DNA from 4 places in the Succinispira mobilis DSM 6222 genome. Region 3 is predicted to be linked to each of the others. Evidence: riboswitches for the same ligand, from Rfam matches in the RefSeq annotation. Region 3 holds a riboswitch; each other region holds the start of a gene.
What was found. Region 3 has a riboswitch for cobalamin ahead of SUCMO_RS0101525 (dynamin family protein). Riboswitches for the same ligand answer to the same signal wherever they lie in the genome.

Region 1 (7,492 bases), 1.1 Mb from region 3:
TTCCCCAACGATTTTATTGATTTTTCGTCAGAAATTTTGCTAACTACGGTTTGATCTAGTCCATTGGCATAAAGCCAGAGCATAGGACCCCATTTACCTAATTTAGTTCGGAGAAAGTTTTTGTCAAGTTTGGCTAATTTACCAATAGTATCTATGCCAAATAGTCTTAATTTACTAGCTGTTGCTTTACCAACATAAAGTAGATTTTCTATGGGTAAAGGCCAAACTACATTTTGGAAATTTTCTAGAGTTACTTGGCTGATAGCATCAGGTTTTTTGAGATCAGAAGCTAATTTGGCAAAAACTTTATTAAAAGAAACACCAATGGAAACAGTAAGTCCTAGTTCTTGTTTTACTCTTTGGCGAATTATTTCTGCGATTTCTAAAGGTTGACCGAAAAGATTCTTGGAACCTGTAACATCTAGCCAAGCTTCGTCAATGCCAAAAGGTTCAACTTGATCAGTGTACTCGCTGTAAATTAGACGCGCTTTTTGCGAGAAAAAGTAGTATTGCGAAAAATCTGGTTCAACGATTATTAAGTGTGGGGCTTTAGTTTTGGCTTGCCAAATAGCTTCGCCAGTTTTAACGCCGAGAGCTTTAGCTGGTTCGTTTTTAGCTAAAACAATGCCATGACGCTCTTGTTGGCTACCACAAACTGCTAGGGGAAGATGTTTTAGTTGGGGGCGTTCGAGACAAGCTACTGAAGCATAAAAATTGTTTAAGTCAATATGTAAAATATCAGGCATGAACTAATTGTCACCACCAAACGAACTAATGTTTGGTTAAATTATAGCTTATTGTTCGCAAAATAGCAAATAATGTATAAACTTGATTTGCTTAAAAAAAAATGCTATTCTAAGTAACATGTTAGATATTTACGGAGGCGATAAACTGATGATAAGAAAAATTATAATTGTTATGTGGATGCTACTTGCTTTTGTTAGTAGCAATCAGGTTTCAGCGGCAGGTCAATTGACAATGACAGATGTTGAAAGATATTTGGCGCCGATATATCAAGAGTTCGAAGCACGTGGTTCGAAAGTTAAAGTGGATTTAGAACTAATTACTCCAATTGCCAACTTTAATGCTAAGATTGATGTTTTAGGTGTAGATAGTAAATCTAAAGTTAGCAAATTAGATTATCAAATTGAATTTTTAATGTTAGGTAAAGCTAAAAAAGAGTTTACAATACAACAATACTTAGAACAAAATGGAACAGATCTACATGTATATACTCAACTGGATAAGCAGTGGACTAAACAAATAATTCCTAATCTCATTATAAATGATAAAAAGTTAGCAGAAAAACAAAAGGTTGAACGTTTAGAATTCATAAAATCAGTAGAATTATTAAATTATAATACTGAACAAGTTGAATTAGCAGTAGTTGTGAACACAACTAGGTTATATGATTTAGTGGAGAAAGCTATCTTAGCAGATAAAACTTCTTTTAAAACTCCAGAAGCAAAAACAGAATTTTTGACAGCATATCACGAAATTATGAGTAAAGCTGGAGATATTACTTATAAGGAAAAAATTGATCGGAAGAATAAAGTTATTAATTCGGAAATTGACTTTACTGATTTTACTAGAAATATTGTTAATAATGTTATTGCCAAATATGATAAAAAAATGAAGGATAAAGATAAACAAGACTTAGCTAAATTTTTAGCAGCTTCTAAATTAACGATGAAATCTGAAGTAATTATGTTAGATAAACAAGAAAAAATTAAAATCCCCGCAGAAGTAAAGCAAGTAGCTAAAGAAATTCCGTCTAAAATTCAAAAGTCGAAGGCACAAACAGAGAAAATATAAACTAAAGTCTAAATTAGAAAAATAATATTTAACAATAAAAATAGCTCTGAAGTTTTAGTATTATTACTAACTTTCAGAGCTATTATCATTTTGTGAAAAATAATTGAAAAATATTTAAAGGAAATTATAAGTGATAAAAATAGCTATTGCGACAGTGCCCAAATATAAATTCGCTCCGACTAAAGTAAGTGATGTACCTAGTTTTAGTCCGAAAATGGCAACATTACTTGGCCAGACTCTAGAACATGAATCATATACGTTATGCCCAAAAGCAGCTAAGAGAAGTGTGAAGATTACTTCAGGTGCAGAAAGAAGTCCTTGTGCAAATAAGCTACCAGCTAAACCAATAGCAGCAATTAAAGTAGGTAAGCCAGCAATAATAACCATAACACCAGCAGTAGATAGGGAAAAACTTTGTAAGATTTGATCTAAAGTTGGGGCTAACTGTTCTAACCAAGTTGTTGATAGTAGCAGAGCAAAGAAGAAAGTAACAGGCATGAAAATTACTGCAATAGAGCGAAATTGTAGCCAAGCGCTATTGAGATCTTGAAAAAATGTATCAGCTTTGGAGATGTTGTTTTGGGGTGATACATTGCTTTGAAAACTGAAGTTATTCCAATTTTGATTGATTAGACGTTGCCAAAAAATACCAGTACAAGTAACGATTAGACTTAAGAGTATATGGATAACAATGAAAATGCTACCGAGTTCAATCCCTAAAGAATTTATTAATATTGGCGTAAAATAAAAAGCTGTAAAATATATTCCGGTAGGCAGTGAACCCATAAGATATACTGCTGTAATAGTGTTGGTGCTAAGCTTATTAGTTTTAGCACAATCAGCCAAAAGCGCATTTGCAGCATAGCGATTTAAAAGACAAAGGATAAAAAAAGGACCTAGTTCTTTAGGAATTTTTCCCAACCATGTTAAAGGTCTAGTTAATTTGCTAAAAAAAATAAAAATTTTACCACGCCGTAAAACTACACCACACCAACAACCAAACAACATGGCAGGTAAAGCTGCTTTCCAAATTATAAAAGTTTTTGTACAGGCTAGAAAGATAAAATCGCTATTCATATTTTGTCACCAATAAAAGCTGCTAAATCAAGCTCCATATGCACTGTTTGATGGATATCTTCTTCATCTACAGTTATTTTAAAACCGTTTTTTAACCAAAAATTAAAGCCGCCCGGTAAAAACTTATGTGTGTGCAAATAGAGAAATTTGTAATTAGCGGATAAAGCGAAATCTAGTGCGGAATTAAATAGTTGAGAGCCAATTCCCGAACGCCTAAGTTCGGGGCTGATATAACAACGTCCAATTTCAGCAGCAGTATGAGGTGCATATCTACCCTTGATACAGGATATTCGATCATTATAAACTGAGACAGCAATCGTTCCGACTAGCTGACCGGTTGTTAAAAAAGCTCCTATTAAAGTGTGGCGTTCCGGGAGAAAATATTTTGCCTGAGATTGTTCTAAATCTTGGTATTGATTAGGACTTATCTCACCATTATAAAGCAGTTTACATTGTTGTAGGAGAAAATTTTTAACCGTTTCTATTTCGGAAATTTTGGCTGTGCGAATAATTATTGGTGTATCTTTTATTAACATACGAACTCCTTTTTTTACATTTAATATAGTTAAAACAAAAAAAGGGCACCCTTCATTAGAAAGAGTGTCCTGAATTTAGTCGAAAAGCACAATTTATTAAGGCTAAAAACTTAATAATCATATTTCGCAATCTCCATCCCCATCTTTCGTAGGTAATAGCGGTGATTGTTTAAACAGGCAGTTACTGGCTTGAGATTGTCTGTGAGAGTATGTAATAAACAATCTTTTACAGTGGCGGGACCGCGTCGGAATACACCGAACTTTTCTTTTAGGCCAAGAGGCACCTGTTAAACTTTATTATATAAAATATTTTTTTATTTTATCAAAATTATCATGTATTGTCAATGAAATTGCTGATTTCTAGGAGTTTAAGTTGAGAAATAAGAACAAATATAGAATGAAAAAGAACAATATTCGTAATGTGGAAAGATTAATTAGTAATAATTAGCGCTACTTGTAAATTAAAATTATTGTTGTTATACTCATATAGAGAAAAAAGTTTTTTGGAGGTTGCAAATGGATTTTAGAAGATATTTAAAAGATTATCCTGATAAAAATGGACGTTTTGGAGTATATGGTGGGGCTTATTTACCGCAAGAATTAGAACCAGCTTTTAGAGAAATAGCTGATGCGTATCAAACAATTTGCCATTCTTCTCAATTTATAAATGAATTACGGCGTATTCGCAAAGAATTTCAAGGGCGCCCTACGCCGGTATACCATTGTGAGCGTTTATCTAGAAAACTTGGTAATTGCCAAATTTATTTGAAAAGAGAAGATTTAAATCATACAGGGGCGCACAAACTAAATCATTGCATGGGTGAAGGTTTATTGGCCAAATTTATGGGGAAAAAACGTTTAATTGCTGAAACTGGTGCGGGACAGCATGGGGTAGCATTAGCGACAGCAGCAGCATTTTTTGGGTTGGAATGTGAAATTCATATGGGTGAAGTTGATATTGCTAAACAGGCTCCCAATGTAACTAGAATGAAAATTTTAGGTGCAAAGGTAGTTCCAGTAAGTCATGGTTTAAAAACACTTAAAGAGGCAGTAGATTCGGCATTTGAATCTTACGCTCAAAATTATAAAGAATCGATATACTGTATAGGTTCAGCCTTAGGACCACATCCATTCCCATTAATGGTTAGAGATTTCCAGGCCGTTATTGGCTATGAAGCAAAAGACCAGTTTAAGGAAATGACGGGACTTTTACCAGATTTAGTTTGTGCTTGTGTAGGTGGTGGTAGTAATGCTGCGGGTATGTTTATTCCTTTTCTTGATGAACCAGTAGAAATTGTAGGTGTAGAACCATTAGGACGCGGGAAAACTCTGGGGGAACATGCGGCGACAATGTCATACGGGGAACGAGGAATAATGCATGGTTTTGAAAGTATTATGCTCAAAGATGAGCAAGGCGAACCAGCACCAGTATATTCAATTGCCAGTGGTTTAGACTACCCTTCTGTCGGTCCAGAACATGCTTTTTTGCATGACCTTGGTCGTGTACACTATGAAACAAGTAGCGATGAAGAAGCTATTGATGCTTTTTTTAAACTATCACGTTATGAAGGGATAATACCAGCACTAGAGAGTTCGCACGCAGTAGCTTATGCTATGAAAAAAGCTCAAGAAATGAAACAAGGTTCTATTTTGGTTAGCTTAAGTGGTCGAGGAGATAAAGATGTAGATTATGTTGTTGAGCACTATGGTTATGGTGAAGAATACAAATAATTAATATATAGATACCGTATAAAATAGATACTACTCGAAATAGGTAGTACAAGCTGTTTTATGCGGTGTCTTTTTTATATATAATAGTGAAACAAAACTATACTAAAGAGAAAGGAAATGTTAAAATATATTTAGATTATTTGAAAATATTACGGTTAGAAATTAATATGTATAAAGGAGGGGAATAAATTTATGAATAAATTTATGGATTTTGCCAATCAAGAAGCGATTCGTGGATTCATGCAAGATGCTGGTGGCCCATTTGGAGCTGTGATTGTAAGAGAAGGCAAGATTGTTGCTAGCGCTCACAATGAGGTTTTAAAGACTAATGATCCAACGGCACATGCAGAAGTAAATGCTATTCGTAAGGCGGCAGCAATATTAAATAAGTTTGATTTATCTGATTGTGAGCTATATACATCATGTGAACCTTGCCCGATGTGTTTAGCGGCAATATATTGGGCTCGCATAACTAAGGTCTATTATGGTTGTACGCGTTATGATGCTGCTAATATCGGTTTTGATGATAATGCAATATATGAATATATAAAGTTTCCAGATAAATACCAAGAAAACTTAAGACTATTACCGTTAGATCGGGAACAGTGTTTAATGAGTTTTCAAAAATGGCAAGAAAAACAAGATAGGATTATTTATTAAGCTGTTAAACTTGTTTAATGATAGAAAAATTTTAGTAAATACTTATTATAAAAAATATAGGGGTGGTGTAATTTATGAACAGGTATAAACTTATCTGCATAGGGTTACTTATATTTTTAAGTAATATATTTATTAATAGTGTTTTTGCTCAAGAAAACAATACTTTAGAACAGAAATATTTAAAACAAGAGTGCATAAAAGCAACTATTGTGGCCATAGATTTGGAATTAGCTCGATATAAAAATTGGCTTTCTACAAGCGAAAAACAAGGTAACGAGAAACAAGTGTTGAACTTTCAACAAAGAATAGCAGAGTTGCAGATGGAACGGCAAAGATATTTAGATATGAATGTAGAAGAATATATTTTGCCGAAGAAGGAATTGGTGACTACGAAATTTGAAGCGCCAATAGGAATAGATTCGATTTTATACTTGAAAGAAATGTCAAAACACGGACCATGGTATCATATTGCAGGAATGGAAAATTTGGATTTGAGTTTTGTACAAGAAAATTCTCACTATCAGGTTGGCTTTTATAATATTTATCCACGAAATTATTGGGGGATGAATAGTGCATATATTTATATTAGTGATGTTTCTAGTAGCTTAGAAAATAGGCAGATAAGCGGAGAAGTATTTACACCGAAAAATTTTGTTAATTTCAAAGAAAACTTAGTGCCGGTTAATAATTATAAAGTGTATCTATTAAAAGAAATGAATGCAGATGGCGCTAAATTAGTATTATCTGCTAATAAATCAAAATTTTCCATACAGTTGTCAGCCGAAGACTTGGCTACCTACAAATACATTGAATTTGTAGCTGAACATCGAAGTAAGGTAATAAGTTTGGCGAATTTGCCAGATGAAAACTTGGAAATTATTCTAGAGCCGGAAATGATGGTTAAGAAACCAGCCATTTATTTATATCCGGAAAAATCAGAACAAATTATTATTAAGCATACGTTTAAAGGTAAAATTTTAAATACTTATCCCAAGTACAAGTACTCTTGGCAAGTTATAGCTCAACCTAATGGCATACTTTTAAATTTAGAAGATCAAAGAAGTTATCGCTACTTATTTTGGGACGGGAAGTATTCTTTTTCTGAACAGCATTATAAATACAAGGACGGGTTTTACATTAAAAGAGCAGATTATATAGACTTTTTACAAGAAAAATTATTGCAAATCGGGTTAAATCAACAAGAAATAAACGATTTTATTGTATATTGGTTGCCTGCTTTAAATAATTATGAACAATGTTTTATTCATTTTCGAATTAATGATGATATTGATGGAAGCTCTTTGTTAGAAACCATCCCTAAGGCAGATACGGTTTTAAGACTATTTATGGAATTCAGAGGAATTGCTCTTGCAGATAATATAACAAAATTACCGGAGCAGGAGTTACCGACAATATTGCGGCAAGGTTTTACTCTTGTAGAGTGGGGAGGTGCAGAAATAGGTAGTGAACAATTACAATAAGGGAGGCGAAATCAATGTTAATTAAAAAGCTTTTCTCGTTAACTGTAATTTTTACGTTTGCATTTTTCTGTTTTGGGGTGCAAGTTGGACAAACTAAAAATCTTGGGAATGAATTTTGGGATTTAAATTGGCAAGTAGAAGAACAAAAAATTGTTAAGCAGTTGGAGAGTGCTGATTTTAAAAAGAGTACTA
Region 2 (7,492 bases), 440 kb from region 3:
ATTTGCTAGCGAATATGGCGTTAGGGTTAGCGGGAATTGGTAAAAAAAATAATCGAGTGAGTCTATTTTTAAGTGCTTTTTTAGCTATGATGTTAGGTGTATTTTTTTTGATTGTGTCTGGAGGCGTTTTTTTTGCCGAATATGCACCTGCGGGTATGAATATTTGGTGGTACTCATTGCTGTATAATATGTCTTCTGCAGGTATAGAGAGTCTGTTAACGGCGATAATTTTCACCTTTATTCCGTTGAAACGCTTGGAAAAAATTTTAAATTTATCGAAAAACAGCTAGTGAGTGAGAATTAAAATGCATTTTATTTATAAAAAAATATTCTGAGATGGCAAAAGTCCTGTAAATAATGTTAAAAAAGTAACATTATTTACAGGACTTTACTTTTTGAAGAATAACAATGCATTAATATTTAATAAAAATGTAGAAATAATTAAAAAAAACTATTGCATTTTTAATATATTTTGCTGTATAATTAGGGCTACAAATTCTTGAAAATGAAAAGAATTATAAAAACATAGGGAGTGATTATATGCTAAAAGTTAGTATTATTGGAGCAACAGGTTATACAGGTGTCGAATTATTGAGGTTATTAGCTAATCACTCGGACACTACTGTTTCGCATATAACTTCTGAAAGTCAAACAGGAAACTGTATTGCGGATATATATCCACAGTTGCGTAAAAAATATGATCTGCAATTGAGTAGTTTAAATGATGTTGAAAAAATATGCAGTGAAAGCGATGTAGTGTTTATTGCCTTACCACACGGGCATGCAATGAAAATATATAAACAAGTTCAGCATACTAAAGCAAGGATAATTGATTTAGGGGCAGATTATCGTTTTAAGGATCCTGCAGTTTATGAACAATGGTATAAGGTAGAACATACGGACAAAAGCACGGATGCGGTATATGGTTTGGCCGAATTATATCGCTCGCAAATTAAAACGGCTAAGTTAGTTGCCAATGCTGGTTGTTATACTACCGCAAGCATTTTAGCTTTAGCTCCTCTAGTTAAGAATAAGCTAGTGGATTTGCAAAGCATAATTATTGACGCAAAATCAGGAACTACTGGTGCTGGACGGGCTTTGAAATTGGGCAGTCTGTTTTGCGAAGTGAATGAGAATTTCAACGCCTATGGGGTTACAAGCCATCGGCATACACCGGAGATTGAACAAGCACTAGGAGAAATTGCCGGGCAGAATTTAGTTTTAAATTTCACACCACATTTATTACCAGTAAATAGAGGGATCTTGGCAACTTGCTATGTAAATCTTTTACCAGGGGTTACAGAAACTTTGATAGAACAAGCTTATACAGAAATGTATAATAATGAATATTTTATTCGTTTGTTGGGTAAAGGCATGTGTCCAACTATTAAACAAGTTCAAAGTTCGAATTTTGTTGACTTGGGTTGGCAAATTGATAAGCGGACGAATCGAATAATTGTAATGTCGGCAATTGATAACCTAGTAAAAGGTGCTGCTGGACAAGCTATTCAGAACATGAATATTATGTTTGGTTTACCAGAAGAACAAGGTCTAGATTTTTTACCAGTATATCCATAAAAATTTAAGTAATAAATAAGAAAACAGGAAAAATTAAGGGGAATAAAATGAAAAAAATTGATGCAACGATTAGTGCACCGCAAGGATTTTGCGCTGCAGGCGTTAAGGCCAATATAAAAAAGAGTGGCAAACATGATGTGGGGTTGCTTTATTGTGAAACTCCTGCTAGTGTTGCCGGGGTATTTACACAAAATAAAATGGCAGCAGCGCCAGTACATATTAGTAGAGCGGCAGCAGGCAGAGATTATGCTCGGGCATTGATTGTCAACTCAGGTTGTGCCAATGCTTGTACTGGGGACCAAGGCATGTTAGATGCTCGGGCAATGGTGCAAATGACGGCAAATGCGTTGGATATTTCTACTAATGAAGTTTTGGTTTGTTCAACTGGTGTTATAGGACAGTTATTGCCGATGGGCAAAGTTGCTGACGGGATCCGTGATGTTGCTAAAGAAATTGGAAAACAAGATGGTTCGGAATTTGCCTTAGCAATTATGACTACCGACACTTTTATGAAAAAAGCGGCATATGAAATAGAAATAGACGGTCATAAAGTTTTACTATCAGGGGTAGCTAAAGGAGCTGGCATGATTCATCCTAATATGGCTACTATGCTTTGCTTTATTACTACTGATGTAAATATTTGCCCTAAAGTTTTGAAAAAAATGGTTAGTGAAATAGCCAATAAATCTTTTAATATGATAGTTGTTGATGGTGATACCAGCACTAATGACACCATGTTGGTGATGGCCAGTAATTTAGCCGGTAATTGTCAAATTGATAGTGAACAACATCCAGATTACAATAATTTTTATCAAGCGTTATTAGCGATAAGCCAAGATTTGGCGAAACTAATTGTTCGTGATGGTGAAGGTGCGACAAAATTTTTGGAGATAAATGTAAAAGGTGCTAAAGATTTTGCACAAGCTAAAATGGCAGCAATGAGTATTGCTAAATCCCCATTGGTGAAGACGGCATTTTTTGGTAAAGATGCTAATTGGGGGAGAATAATTTGCGCGGCTGGTTATTCTGGAGCTGATTTAGATCCTAAAAATGTCACTTTACACATTGAGGACTTGTGCATTATGAAAAACGGCTTAGATACGGAGTATAATGTACAGCGATTAACAGCGATTATGCAAAACACTGATATCAAGATCACTTTAGATTTGGCGGTTGGCAATGAAGAAGCTACCGTTTGGACATGTGATTTTAGCTACGATTATGTTAAAATAAATGCAGAATACCATACGTGATATTATACAAAAAATGAGGAGCTGATAAAAATATGTTAAATGAGAGCATGGCGCAAGTTAAGACTTTGGTGGAAGCATTACCATATTTGAAAAAATTTAAAGGGGCAACAGTAGTAATAAAATATGGTGGGCACGCAATGTTAAATAGTGAATTGAAAGAGCAAGTTCTTCAAGATATTATTTTCCTTCAATTCGCAGGTCTAAAACCAGTTGTTGTCCATGGCGGCGGCCCTGAAATAACTAGTTTGCTGAAACAACTAGGTAAAAAATCAGAATTTATTAACGGCTTAAGAGTAACAGATGAAGAAACGATGGCTATTGCCGAAATGGTGCTGGTTGGGAAAATTAATACCGAATTAGTGGCGATGTTAAATAAGCAAGGTAGTAAAGCAATCGGTTTAAGTGGTAAAGATGGCAACTTAATTGTGGCAAGAAAATACTTATCCGATATATATGAAAATGGTGAAATAAAGTCGGTTGATATTGGGTTTGTTGGTGATGTAGAGCAAGTTAATATTGAATTGATAGAAACATTATTAACTGCGGGCTATATTCCAATAATTGCACCAATTGGAGTAGGTATTAATGGCGAAAGTTATAATATTAATGCTGATAGTGTTGCCGGTGAAATTGCAGGAGCTTTGAAAGCTGAAAAACTCTTATTGTTAACTGATACCAAAGGAATTTATTCGGATTTTGGTGACGAGGATAGTTTTATTACTACCTTATCCTTTGAAAGTGCACAAGAATTGATGAATGAAGGTAAAATTGATGGGGGAATGATACCTAAAGTTAAAGCATGTGTTACAGCTTTAGCTGCGGGGGCTAAAAAGACACATATTGTTGATGGGCGTCAACCACATACAATTTTATTGGAAATATTTACAGATTCAGGTGTGGGTACAGAGGTGATTAGATAATGAATTTAACCGTTCAGGAGAAAACAGAAAAATATTATATGCCCTCTTTTTCTAGAACAGATTTGGTTTTAGAAAGAGGAGAGGGCTGTTATGTTTATGACCAATCTGGTGAGGCGTATTTAGATGTCTTGGCCGGTATTGCTGTTAACGCTTTAGGTTATGCACATCCAGTGGTGATTAAAGCCATTACTGAACAGTCTCAAAAGTTGATGCATACTTCTAATTTATTTTATAGTAAAATTCAGGCGGATTTAGTAGAAAAATTAGCTAATGTTACGGGCTTTGATAAAGTGTTTTTATGTAATAGTGGGGCTGAGGCCAATGAGGGTGCAATAAAATTAGCGCGTAAATATGGTCATCAACTTAGTCCTCAAAAATATAAAATTATTACAGCGGTACATTCCTTTCACGGGAGAACTCTAACAACTTTAACGGCCACTGGACAAACTAAATATCAACAAGGATTTGAACCATTACCAGCTGGTTTTGCCTATGTTGAGTTTGGAGATATTAGTGCTTTAGAACAACTAATCGATTCTGAAGTATGTGCAGTGATGTTGGAAGTAATTCAAGGTGAAGGTGGCGTAAACGTTGCTACACAAGAATATCTTAAAAAAGTGCAAGAACTGTGTGCGCGCCATCAAGCTTTGCTTATTTTTGATGAGGTACAAACAGGGGTTTGTCGTACAGGCGAATGGTTTGCCTATCAAGGGGTTGGTGTGAAGCCCGACATTATGACTTTAGCTAAGGCCTTGGGAGCAGGGTTTCCGATTGGTGCTTTTGTAGCAGACGATAAAATTGCAAATGCTTTTAAAGCAGGAGATCATGGCTCGACCTTTGGGGGGAATCAATTGGCTTGTGCAGTCGCTTTGGCAGTTTTGAATTATATGCAGGTAGAGCAAATGCCGCAGCAAGTTCGGGAAAAAGGTCAGTACTTACAAGAAGCATTGACAAATTTACAAAGTAAATATCCAGCTTATATCAAAGATGTAAGGGGAAAAGGCTTATTAATTGGTTTGCAGCTAAACTTAGATGGAAAATTGTTTGTGAAAAAATGCTTGCAGAAGCATTTGATTATTAACAATACAGCCGACAATGTTATTAGAATTGCGCCGCCGCTTATAATCAGTAAAGCAGAGATAGACAAACTGGTGCAGATTATTAATGAAGTTTTGCAAGAAATGATTAAAGAAGCTTAAAAAGAAGGAGCTGCGCATTAGTGATGAAAAATTATCGCTAGCGTCAGCTCTTTTTACTCTTTGAAATTTTTAAATTTAGATATAAGAAGGTGCTGGCACACTAGTTTAATGCGCCAGCACCTTCTTTGTTTATGTTTTACATTTATATTAGTTTTTTAAAGCTTGTTTAGCATGAGCTACATAGATTTTTTGAATTTCAGAGTTGCGACCCAAGCCGCCTAAAACTACACTTACTTTATAACCATCGGCACTAAGAAGATTTTTCCAAGAATCATCTTCATCGCCAGCCATATCATTATTAGCGTGGTCACCAGCAACTACCATTAGTGGCATAAGGATTACTTCTTTGATTTTACGCTTGGCAATTGTTGCTTGCATATCTTCGAAATTAGGATGATCATCTTCTTCAACCACACCAATTACAGCGGGGATATTTAATTTATCAAAAGCAGCCTGTAATTTATCATATGCCACATTATGCATATGTGGTGAACCATGTCCCATAAACACAACGCTTTGATCTGAATTAAGGTTTTTAGGCATTTGAGTTGTTAAAGCTTTGGCTACGAGATTGAAGTCTTTATCTTCAGTTAGCAAAGGTTTGCCAATAACTAATTTTTGAAAAGTTTTGTTTGTTTGATATTCTTTAATTGCAGGTAAAATCTTGTTGTTATACTCTTCTGCTGGTGTAAGCAAAGTTGTTTGCACTAGTACATCTGTATAGCCTTGAGCGGCAAGTTTATCTAGTGCTGTTTTCAAGTCATCAATAACAATACCATCACGTTCTGCAATACGTTTTTTAACGATGTTAGAAGTAAATACGCGATAAAAATCGCGATCTGGGAAAGCTTTTTTTAGAGCATTTTCAATGCCTTCGATATCATTTTTTAAAGTGTCTGGAAATGTTGTACCAAAACTAGCTACAACTAAAGCTTTTTTAGTAGGTGCTGCTTGAGCACTGGCACTCATCGTGAAAGATAACATTAAACACACCGCCAATAATAATTTTATAAATTTTTGCATAATCCAAGAAACCTCTTTTCTTAATTTGTTAGTCTTAAAAAACAAAAAAATCCTGCCCAAAGGCAAGGATAGAAAAAACTAGCTTCTAACCCCCTCCCTATCCTTCGTAGGTAAATTTCGGTGATTGTACATAGGCAGTTCTCCTGACTTGGATTCATCGTACATTTGCGCCTTCCCAGTTTTACCAGTGGCATTGTGCAAAATACTCCTCCATACAGTGGCGGGACCGTATCAGCTTTTACTGATTTCTCTATTGAGCCCTTGCGGGCACCTATGTTTTTATTCATCTAGAACTGATTATAGCTAAAAATTTTTTTTGTGTCAAGTAAAGAGCCAATTAACCGGAAGGAAGAGTTGCTAAAAAAAAGTTTAAATGTTACAATTTTAACAAGAAAATGGCTGAATAAAGCTAAATTTAGCCTAAAGATAAGGAGATAAGATATGGGAACAGAGATTGTCATGGCTAAAGCAGGAACACTAGAGTCGGGAGATATTTCAATTGTTGTTACGCCCAACAATAGTGGTAATAATAATATCGATTTAGATAGTATTGTAATGCTACAATATGGAGAAACCATTACAAAGTTAATGCATAAAGTTTTAGCAGATTATCAGGTTTTGGGTTTAGATATTAAGGCTTTTGATCGAGGGGCAGTAGACTTTACGATTGAAGCACGGTTAGTTACTGCCTTATTGCGTAGCGGGGCAATTAAGGAGGCGAAAATCTAAAATGAGAATGAGACGAAGCTTATTGTTTATGCCAGGCAATAACCCAGCGATGCTTTTAGCGGGTAATTTATTTGAAGCTGATGGGGTTATCTTAGATTTAGAAGATGCCGTGGCACCAACGGAAAAGGATGCGGCAAGAATTTTAGTAGCACAGGCTTTGAAAACTATTGATTATGGAACTTGTGAAAAAGTTGTGCGGGTGAATCCGTTAGATACTTATGGTCTAGAAGATATTCCGTTTATTGCAAAGTGTGCTCCCGACACTTTGTTGATTCCTAAAGTAGAAAGTGGCGCAGATATAAAAAAAGTTACAGAACTTTTGGATGGACAAGGTGCGATAGCTAATAATATTAAGTTAATTGCTTTGTTAGAAACTCCGCGTGGGATAGCTAATGCTTATGAGATTGCAGGTGCAAGTTCTCGGTTAGTTGCTTTAGCCTTAGGGGCGGAGGATTATACAGCATTTTTAGGAGCAAAAAGAACTAAATCAGGGGAAGAGATTTTTGCAGCAAGGATGGCAATTGTTAATGCCGCAGCGGCATTTAGCTTGCAATCTATTGATACGCCTTTCACAGATGCGGCTGATGATGAGGGTCTAGTTGAAGATACTCGCTTAGCCAAAGCGCTAGGTTTTAAAGGCAAACTATCAATTAATCCCAGACAAATAGAAGGCATCCATGCAGTATTTAATCCTACACTGGAGGATATAAATTGGGCTAGAAAAGTTGTTAATGCTTTAGAACAGGCTAAAAACGCAGGTTTAGGTGTGGCTTCTTTGGGGGGCAAGATG
Region 3 (7,492 bases):
ACTAAGGCCTTAGCTTGACTTATTTGGGCAACCTCAGGCAACCAAGTTCGCCCGAGCAAATAGTTGCTATGATTAACATTCGCCAAACTGCTCATTCCATACAGGTTTACACAGCTTAAAATTATAAATACCACGGCAAATAAAAACTGCAAGCGAAATTTAATTGATTTTTTCTCTAAGGCTCGAATCCACAAATCAGCAATACTGGCAATTTTTTTCAAGCCTCTCGCTAGCAGTACTAAAAACTTATGCTTTAAAAATTTTCCGATTTTTATTTCGCTGGTGAATAATTTTCTAGTTTGTTTGTTCATCTTGCCCCTCTATCTAGCCACCTAGCTATTTATATTTTCTTATTTTTCTTTGTACAAGTTAATAATAAAATATAATCACTCTACTTACAATGGCTATATAAGAGGTTTTACGCAAATTTAACATAGTCTTAACAACAACTATTTTACTCAAAAATTCTTTTTGTAAAAATTCCACTTTTACCTACAAATTTTTTCCATACTATAGCAAAAATGCTTTTAACCCTCTTAACAAGTTGCCGTGGCTTTTTATATAAATAGCTCACTCTATAGGGAATATTTGCTAATTGTCATTTTAATACGAACAACTAATTAAAACTCTTATTCATTCATAACTATTGCAATTTATCAAAAATTCAATTGCAAACTGATAATATCCAGCTCAATAACCTTGGCTCTTTTGTGCGAAAAAATTCTGTCTAACCCAGTATTTCTATAAACAAAAAGAGCATGCGCTTGAAAAGTCCTAACTGCTAAAATTGTAACACCTAGCAGCTGAAGACTTTTAAACCATGCTCTTAATATTTATTATTTATCTATTTACTCTGGCAAACCAAGCCTGTTAGCCAATAACTTCTAAGCCACCCATATATGGAACTAGTGCTTTCGGAATGCGTACACTACCATCAGCTTGTTGATTATTTTCCAAAATCGCTGAAACAGTCCGCCCAATCGCCAATCCAGAACCATTTAAAGTATGTAGATATTCCGCCTTTTCTTTTATCGAGCGACGGAATTTAATATCTGCGCGCCGTGCTTGGAAATCTTCAAAATTGGAACAAGAAGAAATTTCCCGATAGCAATTCGCACTTGGTAACCATACTTCTAAATCATAGGTTTTCGCTGAAGAAAAGCCCATATCTCCACTACAAAGTAACATTACCCGATAAGGTAATTCTAACAACTGTAAAATTCTTTCCGCATTTTGCGTAAGTTTTTCTAACTCTTCATAGGAATTATCGGGATGCGCAAATTTAACTAATTCTACTTTGTTAAATTGATGTTGGCGAATCAAGCCGCGGGTATCGCGACCTGCGGAACCGGCCTCAGCTCTAAAGCAAGCACTATAAGCTGTATAACACAGCGGTAATTGTTCTGCCGCCAAAATCTCGCCCCGATGATAGTTGGTAACTGGCACTTCCGCCGTCGGAATTAAATAATATTCTAAGCCTTCTAATTTAAACATATCTTCGGCAAACTTAGGTAACTGTCCTGTCCCATACATACTGTCTTTATTTACAATGTAAGGTGGCAATAATTCTGTATAGCCATGTTGCATGGTATGCACATCGAGCATAAAGTTTATTACGGCCCGCTCTAATTTAGCGCCTAAGCCTTTATAAAACACAAACCGTGCTCCAGAAACTTTGCCAGCTCGTTCAAAATCTAAAATACCTAGCTGTTCACCAATTTCCCAATGTGGTTTAGCTGGAAACTCAAATTCTCTGGGTGTCCCTTGGGCCCTAACTTGTTGGTTGTCATGCTCATCTTTTCCAACTGGTACACTGCCGTGAGGAATGTTGGGGATGCTATACATAATCTCTTTCAGTTGCGCCTCTACTGCTCTTAAATCCGCTTCGATTGTAGCAATTTCATCGCCTACATTACGCATTGCTAAAATTTGTTCACTAGCATCTTCGCCATTACGCTTCATTTTGCTAATATCTTGTGAAACTTGGTTACGTTTACTTTTGAGGTTTTCTACCTCAAGTAAGAGTCGCCGGCGGTCTTGTTCTAACTGCGAAAAATTTTCTAAACTCAAGCTATTGTTTCTTGCTTTTAGTGCCTCTTGCACACAGTCTAAGTTTTCACGCACAAATTTAATATCTAACATCTGTAAAGCCCCCTAAAATTTATCTCTCACTAAAATTGCAAATTATTCATAACACCCATTTTATCAATATTTACCAAATATATCAACCAAAAATAGCTACTTTGCATTTTTTTTGCACCAAACCACTACAATTCTGCGTCAAGTAGCATTTTTTCGCTTTAGTAAATGTTTTTTGTTAACATTTATTGACAATAATTGCACAATATTATATAATCCCCTTAGGAAAATAAATACTGACAAATAGGTGCCTAGTAAGGCTTAATAGGGAAATTAGTGCAATGCTAATGCGGTCCCGCCACTGTAAGGAAGTAGTTAGTCATTTGGGTTGTGACCTAACTTCTTCTGAGCCAGGATATCTGCCTATTTAAAAATCACCGTATACCCTACGAGCGATGGGGTGGAGATATGTGCCAATTGAGTTTTCGAACTTTGTTGTTATATACCTTTTCGCTTATGAAAAGGTTTTTTTATTTTAAAAACCACCTACGCAAAGTATCTGTTTTCCATTCTTAAAGTCTCCTACCAAAAACCAAAAGCAGCTTTGCTCCTGGGAAGGCAAAGCTGCTTTTGGTTTTTTCTTATTGCTAAAAAATATCCGCCTACTCATCTTAATAAAACTGTAATTTGCTTCGATTAACTAGTAAGGTAAAAAATTAAAAAATAATGGCTCTATGCTAAAATAAATGAGGTATTGCGATGGATAACTTTACGCGCTTTCTAATTGAACTCTTACCTAAACCAGAAATCGAAGAAAAAGAAGATTTCCTAATCCTCCGTTTTATTGCTAAAAAAAGTATTCCTGAAAAATTAAAAAGTTATGCGCCACCCAATTTCCCAGAATTATATTTCAATTTTATGCATGAATTCACGAAATTCACACAGTATAAAACTATGAATTCCCTCGTTGGTAAAAATATCGTGGTCTTGGCCGGAGCCTTTAATTCTGGTAAAACTAGCTTTCTTAACCAGCTTTTGCAAACCAATCTCTTGCCACATTCCACAACCGCTAATGCCACTATTCCCACCTACATACTCCAAGGCCAGGAATCTTATTTAGCAATTGGAATTTTCGGCAATAGCATTACACTTGCCCCTACCGAGTTCGAAACAATCCGCGCAACCCTCCAAGATAATTATCAAAAAAATATTCAGCAATTACTTTGTCACACTATTATCAGCACTCCTAAACAACCTTTTGAGCACCTAGCTTTTCTTGATACTCCTGGCTATGCCTTACCGAATAATCCTAACTTTACAGAAAATACCGATAGCCAAAAAACTTTAGCGCAGTTAAATTCTGCCGATATTGTGCTTTGGTTTGTAGAAGCTCACGAGCAAGGAATTTCCCGTTCCGACCTGCTCTTGCTGAAAAACTTGCGGCCCCAAAGTAAGTTGATGATTTTAGTTAATAAAAGTGATAGCGTGGCTTTAGAGAAGCTTCTAAAAATTAAAGCTACTATTGCCGATAAACTCGCCCAAGAAAATATTGACCATATTGGTATTTTGGCTGTTTCGAGCTTTAAACCACAGGCTTTCGAAAATGCTCAGCTCCTAAAACAATTACAACGTTTGAATAAATACCAATATCAACAATCTTTTAATGATAATTTCTTGGCCTTTTTTTCCGCCTGCCTTAATTTTTATCAAACGCAACAAGCCTCTTTGCGCAAAAAAATCCAAAAATTAAAATATATCCTCCGCCTCAGCCAAGATTTAACTGTCCAACAAGAACTCCAAGCGCTCATTGCCGAAAAAGAAAATTTACTCTTGGCAATTATTAACCAACAAACTTACTGCACGAAATTACAAAAAGTTTTCTTTCAGCGTTTACGAATTGCCGCTATCAGTTTCGGCTTATACTTACCAGAATTAAGCAACTTAGATCCCGTCCAAACTAAACTTAGCCAAGATATTCTCAACATTTTACAAGAATATAAACGCCTAACCCCAGCGCAAACGGACACGAATAGTGCTGAATTTAAACAGCTTTTGCAAGAAAATCTCGCTAATATTTATAATAAATTTGCCACGCAGCATTTAGGCAATAGTCTCTATGTTCATTATCTCTTTGAAGAGCTGTTTATCAAGCGCCCCATTGCTGTAAACTATCTTGATCAACAACTACGTCTTGGTAATTTTTCTGAATATGCAAAGGAATTTTCTGGTCTAGTCCGGAAAGTTTTTCGAGGTACTAATGATGAATTATAATAATCTGCACTTAGCTCTTACGAATAGCAAAAATATTATTTTTGCATTTGATTCGCATCCCCTAACTCAGGCTAGCCCCTTAGAAAAATCTTCATATTTGACTTTTTTAGCCTCCCTAGCAATTTATACTGATGGTTTTAGCAAGGAAAAGTTGTCCTTTTTGCAACGCCTGCTCAAACCCCTACAGTTAAAAGAAGACTTAGCTTTTTTTCTCCAAGCAGCCAAAAATATTAATTTAAAAGATGTTTCCACTTTTTTAGATTGCTTCAAACACCAACCTTTAGCGGATAATTTTTTAGTAGATGCTCTACTATTATTATTTTGCAACCGTAAACCCCTTGCCGAAAACTTTATCTATATTGCTGAGTTCGCCGAGCTTTTAGAAATCTCTTTGTTAAAAATGGAACAAATGCTCCTACTAGTGCAGGCAATAGTCCAACAGGATAATGATCTATATCAACAATTTTTAAACACCCGTACCAATATTGCCGAAGAAAATTTTCTCTACTACAGTAAAAATTTTGTTCAAGGAATTAGTGTCCATAACGCCACACAACTTAGAGTCCTTGGCAACTTCCCGTTAAACACTACTACTACCTACACTAGTGCTGATGTCCATTTTGTCCAAGCAAATCTTAGTTTTGCCGAAAACTGCAAACTGATTTTTGAGGATGCTACCCGTGTTCGTTTTGAAGACTGCACCTTTAGCAACGGTCGCAATCTTGATTTGATAAATTGTCAACAAATCGAATTCAACAACTGCACTTTTCAAAATTTTTCCAATCGTACTCTTTTTATTGATACTGCCCAAGAAGTCACCCTTACAAATTGTCATTTTGAAAACAGCACCAATAATGCCCGTAGCACAATTATCGCTGGTACCGTATATTTGAAAAATTGTCTCAAGAGCCAGATTACAGCTTGCACTTTTGTTAATTGCCAAGCGAAAGGTTTAAATAGCTATACGCCTTCTTTTGGCGCCGCTATCTATGCACAAACCGTAGCCCCTGCCGAAATAAGCATAAAAAACTGCCAATTCACTAATTGTTTTAGTGATACTGGCAGTATTGTCCAAATTTCTGGTTATCTCGGTAATATTAGTTATGATAATCTTGACTTTCAAAACTGCAACGGCGAACTTGTCCTCGATTAAGCTTGGCTCGCCTTAAACATCTGCCGTTCTTTAAAATACACAGGCTCTAAGGCCAAATCTCTTACCCAAGTATCCGCCAAACAAATTCTGCGCCCCACTTCCGCTTGCGCGTGTGCATCCGAACCCAATGTTACATAACGGCCACCCAAATCATAGTACAACTTATAGAGCGGTTGCAAGCTTGCTCTAGCTAATGGCTCATCCAAACGTCTAGTGTTAAGTTCTAGGGCTTTGCCATCTGCAATCAATTGTGCGAAGATTGCTGCCCATAATTCCCGATGCACTGCTAACTCTAAGTTAGTATCTTCATAAGGTGCATAGCGACAAATATAATCAATATGTCCCAAAGTATCATAGTTTTTAAACTGTTGCACACAAGCCAACATATCTTCTAGATAACGTTGGTAGCTTTGCTGTTTGCTAAAACCTTCATAAAACCTCTCCATGTATACATCGATTTGCTTGGCCACATGAATGGAGCCAATTACCATATCAAAATTACCCTGCTTAAGCACGGCTTCATTTTCTTGATGACAGGTAGTTTGTAAACCTAGTTCTATCCCTAATAGCACCTGCTCGTTTCGATAAGCATTTCCGCTTTTAAAATATTCCGCAATATCAAAAACAAAAGCCAAAGGATTAGTCGGATAGTGCAAGTCCATATGTTCAGTTATAATTATCCCAATGTTTTTTTGTTTTGCCACGGCACAAGCCTCTTCTAAGCGTAGCCTGGAGTCGCAAGAAAAATCACAATGAATGTGTGTATCAAATATCACCAATCTCACCTCTTAAGCCTTATCATAGCATATAGCCTCTAATTTTTCTAGATTTATAAAAAAATATCGAAAACGCCAGACAATTCAATTTGCCTGGCGTTTTTATCATAGTTTTAACTATTGAAAATATTTAGCTAGTTGTGAAATACACAATAGTTCAGCTTACTTAGGAACAACAGCTGAACTGCTACTTGTATACATCAACAAATTCATCTAGGGGCCGGCCTGGTGCCACCATCGGTTCTACCATATCACCACAGGCAATGCAAGCTTCAATCAGCACCGCTTTCGATGACTGCACTGCTTGTTGTAAAGCTTGTTGAAATTCAGCCGGGCTATTTGCTTGATAAGCCACAGCACCGCAACTTTGTGCAAAACCCACAAAATCAAACCCTTTACCTAAGATAGTTGACGAATAACGTTTCTCAAAAAACAAATGTTGCCATTGCCGCACCATACCCAAGCAATAATTATTAATTACAATGCTAATTAGCGGTAATCCTTCACGCACTGCGGTATGTAATTCCATCCCAGTCATTTTAAAACCACCATCACCAGAAATACTCACAATCCGCGCCTGCTTATTACCAAAACTCGCACCCACACTAGCTGGCACAGCAAAACCCATTGTTCCACAACCTCCAGAGGTCAGATGGGTACGCGGTTTTCTAATTTGCAAATGTTGTGCTGCCCACATTTGATTTTGGCCCACATCAGTCACATATACCACATCTTGATCAGCAAATTGTGCATTTAAACTTTCCATAATCACCTGTGCTGTTAGGCAATTACTTGTATGCGCGGTAACTGTTGTTGCTTGCCAATTATTAATTGCTTGGCGCCAAGGCTCTATCTCTAATTTAGTCCAAACCAACTTTAATAATAGCGGTAAACTTTCTTGTAAACTACCTAAAACCCCGATATCTGCGCCAATATTTTTATCTAACTCGGAATTATCTATATCAAATTGAATAATTCTTTTATCTTTAGCATAGATTTCCTTATTTCCCGTCACCCGATCACTAAAGCGACTGCCAATTACAACAATCACATCGGCCTGTGAAATAGCTAAATTAGCTGCCTTATGCCCGTGCATTCCTGTCAAACCGAGATAATTCTTATAGGTGCAGTCTACTGCGCCTAACCCCATTAAAGTACTTACCACTGGAATTTGTGTGGTTTGAATAAATTCGGCTAATAGGTCGCTCACGTT
Region 4 (7,492 bases), 830 kb from region 3:
CATAATCCGTTATTTTTTGATGTAGCGGCAAATAGTGCTAAGGGAATAAGTTTAATGAACTATCAAGGGCATGAATTTAAACTTGGTTATTTAAATTTGTTGCGTGATGTTGTTATTATTTTTATGGCTGTATTGTCTTTAAAATTTACTAGTAAAGAAATAAGAGCCGCGAATAAATTTAATTGGCATCCAGTTCAAGAGGTAGCCTTATTGTTTGCAGGGATATTTGCCACAATAGTTCCAGCTTTAAAAATTCTCCAGGAGCGAGGTGGAGAACTCGGTGTAAGTTCGCCTGCACAGTTTTTCTGGATTACGGGAATTTTATCGAGTTTCCTTGACAATGCTCCTACATACCTTGTTTTTGTAAGCATTGCCGGACAAATGGGGGAGACTATAGGTATCATAACAGACTTAGGTATAATAAATGAACACGTTCTTTTAGCAATTTCTTGTGGGGCTGTTTTTATGGGCGCCAATACTTATATTGGCAATGCGCCTAATTTCATGACTAAATCGATTGCTGAAGAAAATGGAATAAAAATGCCCAGCTTTTTTGGATACATGCTTTGGTCAGGAGTAGTGCTAATCCCATTATTTTTGCTTAATACGGTGTTGTTTTTCAGTTGATACATTTTAGTAAAAATAATTAAGATGCTCGCCATAAATCTGTTTAGATCTATGGCGGGCATCTTGCGTAAAAGCTGTTATTGATATTTTTTGAGAAAATCTAATAAGCTATCAGATTTTAGGGGTTTAGAGAACATAAACCCTTGAGCTTCAAAACAATTATTTACTTTTAAGAAGTCTAGTTGTGCGTCAGTTTCAATGCCTTCGGCAATTACCTTAATTCTAAGGTTATTAGCTAAGTCGATAATTACTTTAGCTATTACACCACTGTCTTTTTCAGGAATGTCTTTTATAAAGGAACGATCTATCTTAATTTTATCAACAGCAAAGCGCTTCAGATAAGAAAGAGAAGAGTAACCCGTACCAAAGTCATCAATAGCAATTTTTACACCCATTCCTTTAAGTTCGTCAAGAATTAACTCACATTCTTGGTGATTATCCATTAAAATTCCTTCAGTGATTTCTAGTTCTAGAAGGTTTGCGGGTAATTTAGTTTCCTCTAGCACTGAGTTAATGAGGGTAATAATATAGGGATTTTTAAATTGCAAACGAGAGATATTTACTGCGACAGGAGTTTCAAAACCTTGCTCTAAAAGAAACATTGCAAATTTGCAAGCAGTAATTAATACCCATTCGCCGATAGGTATAATTAAGTTTGATTTTTCAATTAGTGGGATAAAAAGATTTGGTGGAATTACAACATTAGAATTACTAGGTTGCCAACGAATTAGCGCTTCTAAACCAATTATTTTATTTTACAATCTATCAAATAAACAAATAATTATCCCATTATTATTTTGAAAAGAAACTTCTTTTACAATTTGTCCGGTTTTTAAAAGTTCTTGCAGTAAGTGAGCTTTGCTAGATAAAATTTTATCAATAATGTTGACTTTATCGAAGTCATCTTTGGGAGTAATATTTAATTCTTCAAAAGCATTGTTCTTGTATAAACAAGTATAGCTTTCATCTAAAATAAATATTGCTTCACGAGTTCCTGAAAGTAATTTCAAAATCATTTCCAAGCGTATTTGGATCATCGTTCTAATACTTATTTCTTCTGATAAAGCTAAGTTGCGCTCATCAATTTCTAAAACATGATTAGAAATTTTCTGCGACATGAACTTTAAACTGCGAGCAAGATTTCCTATCTCATCTTGACGCAAGAGCAATTCATTTGGCAAAGTTATCGATAAATCATTTTTGGTAAAATTTTCTAAGGCATTAGAAATAATAACAATAGGTTTAGCAATGGTTTTTTCTAAGTAAACTAGGAGGATAGAAATAAGGATTAATACTAAAAATAAAACCAGGATATTTGTAAAAAGGAAACTTTTTAAAGGCGCATAGACTTGGGATTCGGGAATAATGGCGGCTACAATTAAATCTGAATTTTCGATAGGAAGATAAGCTAGATACTTATCCTCACCTTGATAAGTATACTCAATTAAGCCGCTTTTTCCTGAAAGAATAGTGGAAGAATTTTTTTCCAGTAAATCAGAAATGTTTACCTCATTCCAATTTTGAGAAAAATCATATTGGGGATGATAGATAATTGAACCGTCCTTTCTAAGTAAAACAGCGTAACCCTTATCGCCAATTTTATAATTTGACATTATCTTATAAATATCATCGAGCATTAAGTCTAAGCCTGCAACACCAACTTGGATACCATCTTTAAGTAATGGAATAGAAATTGTAAGTACTACTTTTTTGGTTACAATGTCGATATAAGGACTGGTAATTGTAGCACGATTGAGGTTTTTACTCTGTTTATACCAATTTCTTTCGCTAAGGACATAATCAGCAGGGGGAGCATATTCGTAGATATTAGTAATTAAATCATTGCTTTTTAGGACACCAATATAAACTAAAGCAATATTATTGTCGTTTTGTCTTATTTGTTGGAGGCGATTGTTGATTTTAGGATAAAGTGGGTCGGTGAATTTGGCAGTTCTATCATTTAATCGAGACGCAATTGTCGCAAAATCAGGGCTTTTCTGCATTTGCTCTACAATGATTTGGTAAGTGTTCATGAATAATTGAACTTCTGTAGCGATTTGTTTGGCATCCTTTAAAAGGGAGTCTTTATTAGTTTGTTCAAAATACTGTTTATTTTTAAGGTTGAAAAAACTGGCATAAATTATGAAAATTAATATAATTTATGCCAGCAACGAAAAATATTTTTCGAATAATACTTGTCTTAAATAAATGCATTATCTTGACCTCCAATAGAAATTAAAGGTTCCAATAACGATAGCCTTTTTGGGATATCGCGTACTTATCTAATATACTCTTTACATCGATAATAATTTTTTCTTCTTGCGGTAATTGAGAATTAAAATATGAAGCAATCTTATCTAACGATAAATTTTTGAATTCTTGATGGGCAACTGCAAAAATCAGACAATCGGCGTCATGAATATCTTCAAGGGTATCAAGTTTTAGACCATATTCAGAAGCTGTTTCATCAACATCAGCCCAAGGGTCAATAATAATTGGGTTGATACCATATTCTTGTAAGCGGGTGATTACGTCAGTTACTTTTGAATTACGAATATCGGGACAATTTTCTTTAAAGGTTATTCCCAAAATATATACTTTACTTTGAATAACTTTCTTATTGGCAAGGACTAGTTCTTTAATTACAGCATCAGCAATGAATTGCCCCATCCCGTCATTTATTTTTCTGCCAGCTAGAATTATTTGGGAATGATAGCCTAGTTTTGCTGCTTGATAGATAAAATAATAAGGGTCAATTCCGATACAATGACCACCAACTAGGCCAGGATAGAATTTCAAAGCATTCCATTTGGTATTCATAGCTTTTATAACTTCATTTGTGTCAATTTTCATTTTATCAAAAACCATTGCTAATTCATTCATAAAGGCAATATTAATATCTCGCTGACTGTTTTCAACTACTTTAGCAGCTTCTGCAACTTTAACACTTTCCGCACGATATACTCCAACTTCAATAATTAGTTCATAGACTTTAGCTACGATATCGAGGGTGGAGCTATCTAGACCAGCAACAATTTTAACTATGTTTTCTAGTCTATTTACTTTATCACCAGGATTAATTCGTTCCGGAGAATAGCCAACTAGAAAATCTTGCCCGCATTTTAGACCAGATTCACGTTCAAGGATAGGAATACATATATCTTCGGTAACTCCTGGATAAACAGTGGATTCGTACACAACTACAGAGCCTTTAGATAGATTCCTGCCGAGAATAACACTGGCATTTTCTACTGGACAAAGGTCAGGTGTTTTGTCAATGTTAATTGGTGTAGGAACAGCAATAATATGGAAATTAGCCTCACGCAAACTAATTGCAGCATCTGTAAAGAATATCTTGCTATGTTTTAAGGCTTCAGAACCAACTTCAAAAGTTGGATCAAGTCCTTGTCGGTATAAATCAATTTTTTCGGAATTTAAATCAAAACCAATTACTGCAATATCTTTCTTGTCGAATGCTACAGCTAAAGGCATTCCTACATATCCTAGACCGATAACTGATAATTTAGCTTGTTTAGTTAATAATTTTGTATATAAATCCATAATGGCACACTCCCAACTACAAATATCTGAAAATATCTCTGTATTAAAAGTATTATATCATAATAGTGGAAAAATTTCGTCGATTTTTTCTAAGTTAACTAAAAATTGCCTTGAAAATAATTTTCAAGGCAATTCGTTATCAACATTGTTCCTAAGTTAGAATTTATACTCAACGCCTACTTGGATATTGCGTCCTTGCGCAGAGTACCAACTGCCATCTGGATTCATGTCATACATTTGGTCGGTATAAAATTTATCGAAAAGATTATTAATTTTTATAAAAGTATTGATATTTTTATTAGCTTTATAGTTAAATGCTAGATCATATAACCAAAAACTTTGCAAATTACTAGCAGTTTTAGTGGCGTTAACTTTACGCCCAGGACGATTTAAAATTCCCTTGGCACTTAAAACTGCATTAAATTTATCTTGGTTATAGTCTAAACTGATATTCCAGGCTCCAGTTGGAATATAGCCATCGCGGTTGGCATAAGTTTTGGCGGTTTCAGTCCCTGTAGTTGTATGTGTATAGCCAACCATTAAATCTAGATGTTTGCTTAATTCCTGACTGAGGTCAACACTCCAACCACGAGATTTTTCTTCCCCAGTATTGTAATATTTTACAGTTGTATTATTAAAGGCTAACATATTATCAGCTTTGCGTTCATAGGCATTAAAGTTTACGGTAGTAGTATCGCTAAATTTATGTTTTACGCCAAACTCAATATTATCACCTTTTTCAGGGGTTAGCCCTTTGCCGCCATATTTTGAATATATTTGAAATTGATTAGGCGCGACAAAAAATTCTTTAAAGCTTAGATAATAATTAGTTTTTTCATTTTGCAAATAGCCTAGAGTCAAACTTTTGGCGGTATTACTGCCGTATTCGGAATGATTATGATAGCGAATACCTGGAGTTAATGTCCAATTTTGAGCAAAGCGCCATTCGTCTTGGAGATAGAAAGCCCGATTAGTTAGTTTAATTCCTTGGTAGGCATCAGTGGTACCATAAGAGGTCGAAGAATACCTATTTACACGATCTTGATAATAATCAAAGCCAGCAACTACAGTATGATCTTTACTAGTATGGGTAAGTTGTTCACTAAAACCGCGTGTTTCTAAATCCATTAACCAGACTGAACCCGGATTTAAATAATTGTCATTTAAGAAATTTACATTGCGGTACAAAGAGACTTGATTTGAAAGATTTTTGCTAAATTTATTTTGATAACTCATACTTAGTTTATTATTATCTTTTTTGCCGAAATTTTTTGTAGTGGCTTTTAGCCCACCGGTTGAAGGGCGAATGTAATCGGACTTGTATTTTTGGTAATTAAAAGTTAAAGTAGAATCATCTTTAAATTTTTTGCCCAGCTTCAGATCGTAAGTATCTGTATCTACATCTTGGATAATTTTATTACCACGGCCATCTTTATAGTCGCCTAACTCATTTTTTTGAGCTGCAACTGTCCAAAAATAGTCATTAGCGTTACCTTGATTCATAATTTTATAAGTGCGTTTGTTGGCACTACCTAAAATTGTTGATAAAGAAGTAGTGCTCGAATCTTTACTAGCTTTGCGGGTGATAATATTAATTACCCCGCCGACAGCATCGGCTCCATATAGCGTAGATGCTGAACCCTTGAGCACCTCAATGCGCTCAATAGTATCCATATTGGAGAGTTCTGAAGGAGAAAAAACGCTTGAAACAGAACCATTGACATTAACGCGCATGCCATCAACCAAAACCACAATTTTATCAGAACCATTAATGTAGAGTCGGTTAGAGGTGTAATTATCACCGCTAGCACTATAATTTTGCAAGTTTACGCCAGGGACTGTTTTTAGAGCATCACCTAAATCGGTATAATGATTTTTTTCTAAATCTTCGCGGCTGATTACACTGATGTTGGCTTGAGTTTTAAAAACTTCAGTGGGCAGCTTATTGGCCGTAACAACTATTTGCTCTAGAGCAAATTCAGGTAGTTCTGAGGACGTGTTGTTAGCTAGGGCACAGGGGGTTGAGAAAATAAGACTTGATAAAATAAGGACCGATAAATGTTTGCTTACAGATGTTTTTTTCATTAAAAATTAGCACCTCTCCTAAAAATTTTAATTTCTGGCAAAATAAAAAAGCCTTTCTTAACTAAAAGAAAGGCTATATAATAAACAGCAATGCAAAAAATATGCAGTACTTTTACCAGCACCCATCTCTCGTAGGTTATTTGCTAGGAATTTGATAGGTAGTTATTCTGACTTAGATTAAGCGCAAATTGCTTGGCTTATCATTACAGTGGCGGGACCGTGCTAGAATTTCACTAGCTTATCTATTAAATCTTGCGATACCGTATCAATTATATTAAACTGTTAAATAGCTTTGTTTGTAATTTGCAACAGACAAGGTGAGTATAAACTATATACTAATAGTAGAGTAAAGGAGTTTTTTTGTGAATAAGAAAACAGAAATGTATTTTACCATAGGCGAATTCGCGAATCTTTTTGGCGTGTCTAAACAAACTTTATTTTATTATGAGCGCAATAAAATTTTCGAACCTGATTTAGTAGAAGAAAATGGCTATCGTTACTATTCTTTACATAAATATTATATTTTTGAAGTTATCATAACTTTGCGTAAATTGGGGTTACCACTTCAAGAAATATCTGATTATGTTAAAAATCGCGATCTTGATGCTCTACAAGCAATTTTTAAAAAAAAATTAAGTGAATTTGAAGAAGAAGTTCAGATTTTACTTAAAAATAAAAAAAATCTGCAGACTAAAATAAGTCGTCTTGAACAAGTAAAACAAATTAGAATAGATAAAATAACTTTAGAAAATGTGCCGAAAGAGTATTTGATTGTGGACGATTTTCGTAAAAACACTGTGTCTTTAAAAGAAAAAATAGGTTTAGTAGCTAAACACAATCTTCCCTTTGCAACTAGTAGAATTTTAAATGAATATTTAATGGGTTATATTCTAGAAAAAGAACAATTGCTTAATAATAGTTACACAAATATAAATAAAATTTTTACGCGAATTAGTGAGCCCACGGAGTACCAAAACATTACAATTAAGCCTGCGGGTTTATATGCTACGATATTTACACCGGATTGCTGTCATGCAAATTATGGTAAAGCAATAAAAAAGCTTAAAGAATTTATCGAACTTAATAAATTGCAAATTGTGGGAGAAGGCTATATTAGCCAACTGAGAAATCATTGGTCGACAGCTAATCCGCAAGAATATGTAGCTCAGATTGCTTTGCAAGTTGATTATTTAGATTAAAATAAAGGCTTGACTCTATA

Region 1: another riboswitch for cobalamin. It lies ahead of SUCMO_RS0106890 (GNAT family N-acetyltransferase); the one in region 3 lies ahead of SUCMO_RS0101525 (dynamin family protein).
Region 2: another riboswitch for cobalamin. It lies ahead of SUCMO_RS0103555 (sirohydrochlorin cobaltochelatase); the one in region 3 lies ahead of SUCMO_RS0101525 (dynamin family protein).
Region 4: another riboswitch for cobalamin. It lies ahead of SUCMO_RS0105490 (TonB-dependent receptor plug domain-containing protein); the one in region 3 lies ahead of SUCMO_RS0101525 (dynamin family protein).

The regions. Positions count from the first base shown of each region.
Region 1 covers NZ_KB913028.1:1,454,012-1,461,503, reverse strand. Annotated here, with positions in the region: gene dinB (DNA polymerase IV) at 1-746, opposite strand, end outside; gene SUCMO_RS0106900 (hypothetical protein) at 895-1,815, shown strand; gene SUCMO_RS0106895 (hypothetical protein) at 1,930-2,892, opposite strand; gene SUCMO_RS0106890 (GNAT family N-acetyltransferase) at 2,889-3,428, opposite strand; cobalamin riboswitch at 3,588-3,731, opposite strand; gene trpB (tryptophan synthase subunit beta) at 3,945-5,159, shown strand; gene SUCMO_RS11630 (nucleoside deaminase) at 5,352-5,819, shown strand; gene SUCMO_RS11010 (hypothetical protein) at 5,894-7,300, shown strand; gene SUCMO_RS0106870 (hypothetical protein) at 7,315-7,492, shown strand, end outside.
Region 2 covers NZ_KB913028.1:748,085-755,576, forward strand. Annotated here, with positions in the region: gene thiT (energy-coupled thiamine transporter ThiT) at 1-290, shown strand, start outside; gene argC (N-acetyl-gamma-glutamyl-phosphate reductase) at 541-1,578, shown strand; gene argJ (bifunctional glutamate N-acetyltransferase/amino-acid acetyltransferase ArgJ) at 1,626-2,831, shown strand; gene argB (acetylglutamate kinase) at 2,864-3,751, shown strand; gene SUCMO_RS0103550 (acetylornithine transaminase) at 3,751-4,950, shown strand; gene SUCMO_RS0103555 (sirohydrochlorin cobaltochelatase) at 5,098-5,973, opposite strand; cobalamin riboswitch at 6,090-6,263, opposite strand; gene SUCMO_RS0103565 (citrate lyase ACP) at 6,415-6,702, shown strand; gene SUCMO_RS0103570 (HpcH/HpaI aldolase/citrate lyase family protein) at 6,704-7,492, shown strand, end outside.
Region 3 covers NZ_KB913028.1:311,930-319,421, reverse strand. Annotated here, with positions in the region: gene SUCMO_RS0101535 (methyl-accepting chemotaxis protein) at 1-311, opposite strand, end outside; gene serS (serine--tRNA ligase) at 871-2,142, opposite strand; cobalamin riboswitch at 2,368-2,520, shown strand; gene SUCMO_RS0101525 (dynamin family protein) at 2,839-4,350, shown strand; gene SUCMO_RS0101520 (right-handed parallel beta-helix repeat-containing protein) at 4,337-5,503, shown strand; gene SUCMO_RS0101515 (histidinol-phosphatase HisJ family protein) at 5,500-6,279, opposite strand; gene ilvB (biosynthetic-type acetolactate synthase large subunit) at 6,467-7,492, opposite strand, start outside.
Region 4 covers NZ_KB913028.1:1,141,816-1,149,307, forward strand. Annotated here, with positions in the region: gene SUCMO_RS0105470 (sodium:proton antiporter) at 1-627, shown strand, start outside; gene SUCMO_RS10415 (EAL domain-containing protein) at 705-1,376, opposite strand; gene SUCMO_RS0105480 (cache domain-containing protein) at 1,383-2,786, opposite strand; gene SUCMO_RS0105485 (nucleotide sugar dehydrogenase) at 2,863-4,188, opposite strand; gene SUCMO_RS0105490 (TonB-dependent receptor plug domain-containing protein) at 4,345-6,273, opposite strand; cobalamin riboswitch at 6,414-6,553, opposite strand; gene SUCMO_RS0105500 (MerR family transcriptional regulator) at 6,636-7,472, shown strand.